DNA from 2 places in the Paenibacillus sp. AK002 genome. Region 1 is predicted to be linked to the other one. Evidence: riboswitches for the same ligand, from Rfam matches in the RefSeq annotation. Region 1 holds a riboswitch; the other holds the start of a gene.

Region 1 (2,202 bases):
CGCTGAGGCTGAGCTGCTTAGATTCGGGGTTCCCGAAATACATACATATTGGAAGCTGATTTAATTCTCAGTAACCGGGTATAAAAAATATAAATTAACTTTCCTTCGAAGCGTTGACAATACCTCTAAGTTATATTAATATGCTAACATAATTATTATTTCTAACTAAACGTAAGTTAATGTGAAATGATAATTCAACGACAGCAATTCAACTCAACATGCATATTTGCTTGAATTAAAGGACATCTTTGTTATCAGGCTTATGCAAACATGATTACATCAGGAGGTTTTTTCAATGTCTAAAGATTTTTCAGCAGCACTTAAGCATCGTCGTTCCCATTATGCCATCAGCAAAGACCCGGTCATTTCCGACGAACGCATCCAGGAGATTGTTAATGAAGCCGTTAAATATACTCCGTCTTCTTTCAACTCCCAAAGCGCACGCGTCGTTGTACTGCTTGGCGAACAGCATGACAAACTGTGGAACCTGACCGAAGGCATTCTGAAAGAAGTTGTCGGAGACGAAGAGGCTTTCAAATCCACAGCTGAAAAAATGGGCGCATTCCGCGCTGGATACGGCACGGTTCTCTTCTTCGAGGACAATAACGTAGTTGCCGACCTGCAGCAAAAGTTCGCGCTGTATGCCGACAATTTCCCGGTTTGGTCGAACCAATCCAACGGCATGCTGCAATTCGTGGTATGGACGTCCCTCGAGGCAGAAGGCCTGGGCGCATCCCTCCAGCATTACAACCCGTTGATCGACGAGAAAGTGAAGTCCGAATGGAACATTCCGGAAAACTGGAAGCTGATCGCTCAAATGCCTTTCGGCAAACCGGTTGCAGATCCGGGCGAAAAAGAATTTGCGCCGCTTGAAGATCGCGTGAAGGTATACAAGTAAGCCGTAGCCGGCATAAGCCGCCTATCCAAGTCCAGAGGATTGGAGCAGGCGGCTTTTTTATGGTGCCCTGCCATTGAAAACCTGCCGCCAAAACGATACAATAACACAGGAAGCAGGCCTTTCGCCTTCTGATCTTCGGAAGTTCTTGGAGCCGGCTTGATTACCAACTGCATATTTGATGTTTGGCTGTACTAGGGGTGCCATGTGCTGAGAGACGGCGGGCTGCCGTTAACCCTTATCACCCGATCTAGATCATACTAGCGTGGGGAAGTGTAGCATTTATGTTTATTTCTTTGCGTAGGCATAACTGCACTTCTTCATGGGGTGCGGTTTTTTTGCGTGGACTTAACAATGGGGAGGAAAAAAATTTATGAATGAGCTTGTATGCGGAACGAGCCGGATCGTGGGATGCCGGTTCTCGGTATTTCCCATGACGGATCGGTTCGTGGAAGTGATCACGGAGGCGCTTCGTTCCGTGGATTCGGAAAAGGTCTGGATCCAAACGGATGATGTAAGCACTTGTATTCGCGGACGTGCGGAGCATGTGTTTGATGTGACGAGAGCGATATTCGCTCATGCCGCGGCTAGCGGCGTGCACACGGTGTTTAACGGTACTTATTCTATCGGCTGCCCAGGCGATACGGATGCCGATGCGTATATGGACGAGGATTCGACCCGCTTAAACCACGATATCGGGGAACACGCCGATATCGAAACGGCCTGCCAATTCGCGCTTTACCCGATGGGTAGCGCCGATTACATGGATGTCATTTACGCAGAAGTGGATCGTGCGAAGGCAGCGGGCACATTCGGTGGAAGCGTTCATTACGCCAGCCGATTGGACGGGGCGTTGTCCCGGGTGTTCGGATCACTCGAAGACGCGTTCCAACATGCGATTCAATCCGACAGCAGCCATCTGGTCATGACCGCGGTGGTTTCGGCCCACAGCCCATCTCCCAAAGCCAAAGCTTAAGGTCCTTTCCAACAGATAAAGGCCCGGCAAGCGCCGGGCCTTTATCGATTGCAGGCAAGAATATTGACGGTGTTTAAACCCAAGCACTCAAGATGATTACGAGCAGGATAAAGAGAACCAATATAGTTCCTACTGAATTGCCCCATGCGCCGCCATATGCTCCGCTCATGAAGATCCCTCCTGGATTTAAAAGAATGACGTGAGTTAATCACGTTATTATCTTATTGCTTGTGGCGGGCGAGCGTCACGGCTAATGTACCCCCCTCTTTTTTTATGCAGGGCTTATTTATTCCTCATAACCGACCAGCAGCTTGCCTCCGTACGGGCTGAG
Region 2 (2,202 bases), 1.2 Mb from region 1:
CCGGAGCAAACAGCTCCCGTCCTGCCCGAGACTCCGCATAATCCTCCCATACGCCGGGATACCAGATGCCATACGCCTGAAGCTCGCTCGCATATTCGGCGAATATCGCTGCCGGCGGGCCATCGCCCAGAATGGCGCCATCCGGGGTGAACAGCACCACGCGGTCCACGTATTGGGCCATTTCTTCAATCCGGTGCTCCACGATAATCAGCGTACGCCTTTCCGATACGGCCTTCACCGCAGACCAGATTTGCTCCCTGCCTTCCGGGTCGAGCAGCGCGGACGGCTCATCAAGGAACAGCACCTCCGGCTCCAGCAGAAGGGCCGAAGCCAGCGCAAGCCTCTGCTTCATCCCCTGCGACAGATGACTGATCGGCATATGCAGCTCCTGAAGGTCAAGCCCTACCTCATGCAGGACGGCTTGCATTCGCTCCTTCATCTCGTCGCGGGGAACGCTGAGGTTCTCCAGCACGAAGGCCAGCTCTTCATCCACGTACGGCATGCAGAACTGGGTATCCGGATCTTGGAATACATATCCCCAAGAGCGAGGCACCAGCTGGACTTCGCATTTCATCGGCACCTCCGTGGCGCGGGGAATCATCCCGCTAAGCACCTGAAGCAGCGTGGATTTGCCGCAGCCGCTCGGACCGAGCAGCAGCACCTTCTCCCCCCGGGCAGCCGAGAAGGACAAGTCCTTAAACATCAAACGCTCCTCGCCCGGATACTTCAGGCGCAATCCCTCCACATGCACGGCCTGCTCTGGAACCGCCTCGGCGGTTGAAGCCGAAACCCAGCGGGCGGCGGTTTTAGACATGGCGCGGATCATCCAGTGCTTCATAATCCTTCTTGGACGCGGGGCGCAGCAGCGATGTAACGCCCGTACGGTCGAGCGCTTTGGCCAGCAGCAGCATGAGCAAGCCGGCAATGACGGCGCCGCTGAGAATCCGCATGCCATACTTGGCCAGGAACATCCAGGTCTGCAGATCATCGGTATAGCTGTAATAGAAGTCCATCACCATCGAGCCGACCGCCGCGCCGGCCCCGGCAATCGCCACCGTCCACGCCGAGGTGCTCCGGTAACGGAACGCCGCGAATACCAATTCCGCGCCCAGCCCTTGAATGAGGCCGTACAGCAGCAGCGTCAGTCCCCAGCCGCTGCCGAACAGAACTTCCACGTGGGCCGCCGCCACCTCCGCGATGATAGCCACTCCCGGCTTGCGGATCAGCAGGTAAGCGAGCGTGGCCGCTGCGAACCACATGCCGTATAACAGTTCATCCGCTTCGAAGAACAGCGGTTTCAGCAGATTGTAAACCGATCCCCAGAAGTGATAAATGACGCCGAGCACAAGCGATAACAGCACCGTCACCAAAATATCGCTTAAACGCAGCCCTTTTCTAGGCTGTACCCCCAATTTCTCTTGCACTGACGTTCCCATAACAACACATTCCCCTCTCCACCGCTATTTTTGTATAAACACAACAAAAAACCGTCTGGAAAAACGCGCAGACGGAAAAATAGGCCCTATATAGGCAGGGTCGGATATTCTCTACGCTGGCATTACCCAGTTCAGATTAACGGTCAACAGCGGATAGCAGCTGCAATCTCAGCCTGATTCACTCAAGCACCCGTATTCCCTATTCGGTTTCATGTTAATCTTAAAATACACATTCGTTCCCCAATTAGCAAGAACCTTTTTTCAAAAATGGCTATTTATTGATTTCCGGCTCATTCTATGTCAATATCAGAGTGATTGGCTTTTCCACCAACGTTTTATTGCCGACACCTATGCACAAAGGAGAATGACATGGCTAAACAATTGCTGCGTCTGATGACCGAGCTGTCCTCCCGCAAGTGGCTGTCCCGCATTATGGGGCATTGTTCCCACAGCCGGCTGAGCCGTCATCTAATACCTGCATTTATACGAATCTACCAAATCCCGGCGCATGAAGCGGAGAAGGAGATCCACGAATACCGTTCGCTGAACGAATTCTTTTCCCGCCGGTTAAAAATAGGCCTGCGCGCCATAGACGACACCGCCGATGCCATGGTAAGCCCCGTCGATGCCACGATTTCGGCGATGTGCACCGTCAACGCCGGCACCATTCTCAGCGTCAAGGGACAGGATTATACCCTGAGCGAGCTGCTCGCCAAGTCACCGAGAATGGAGAATTACATCAACGGTTATGCATTCGTATTGTATT

The links. Region 1 has a riboswitch for thiamine pyrophosphate ahead of M1D70_RS20975 (YkoF family thiamine/hydroxymethylpyrimidine-binding protein). Riboswitches for the same ligand answer to the same signal wherever they lie in the genome.
Region 2: linked by a shared signal. The riboswitch ahead of M1D70_RS26595 (ECF transporter S component) and the one ahead of M1D70_RS20975 (YkoF family thiamine/hydroxymethylpyrimidine-binding protein) in region 1 are both predicted to bind thiamine pyrophosphate.

What each region holds. Positions count from the first base shown of each region.
Region 1 is NZ_CP096377.1:4,728,416-4,730,617, forward strand. It holds gene M1D70_RS20970 (nitroreductase family protein) at 296-898, shown strand; TPP riboswitch at 1,082-1,184, shown strand; gene M1D70_RS20975 (YkoF family thiamine/hydroxymethylpyrimidine-binding protein) at 1,269-1,871, shown strand; gene M1D70_RS20980 (hypothetical protein) at 1,945-2,040, opposite strand; gene M1D70_RS20985 (nucleotidyltransferase domain-containing protein) at 2,158-2,202, opposite strand, start outside.
Region 2 is NZ_CP096377.1:5,928,020-5,930,221, forward strand. It holds gene M1D70_RS26590 (ABC transporter ATP-binding protein) at 1-814, opposite strand, end outside; gene M1D70_RS26595 (ECF transporter S component) at 807-1,436, opposite strand; TPP riboswitch at 1,528-1,640, opposite strand; gene asd (archaetidylserine decarboxylase) at 1,806-2,202, shown strand, end outside.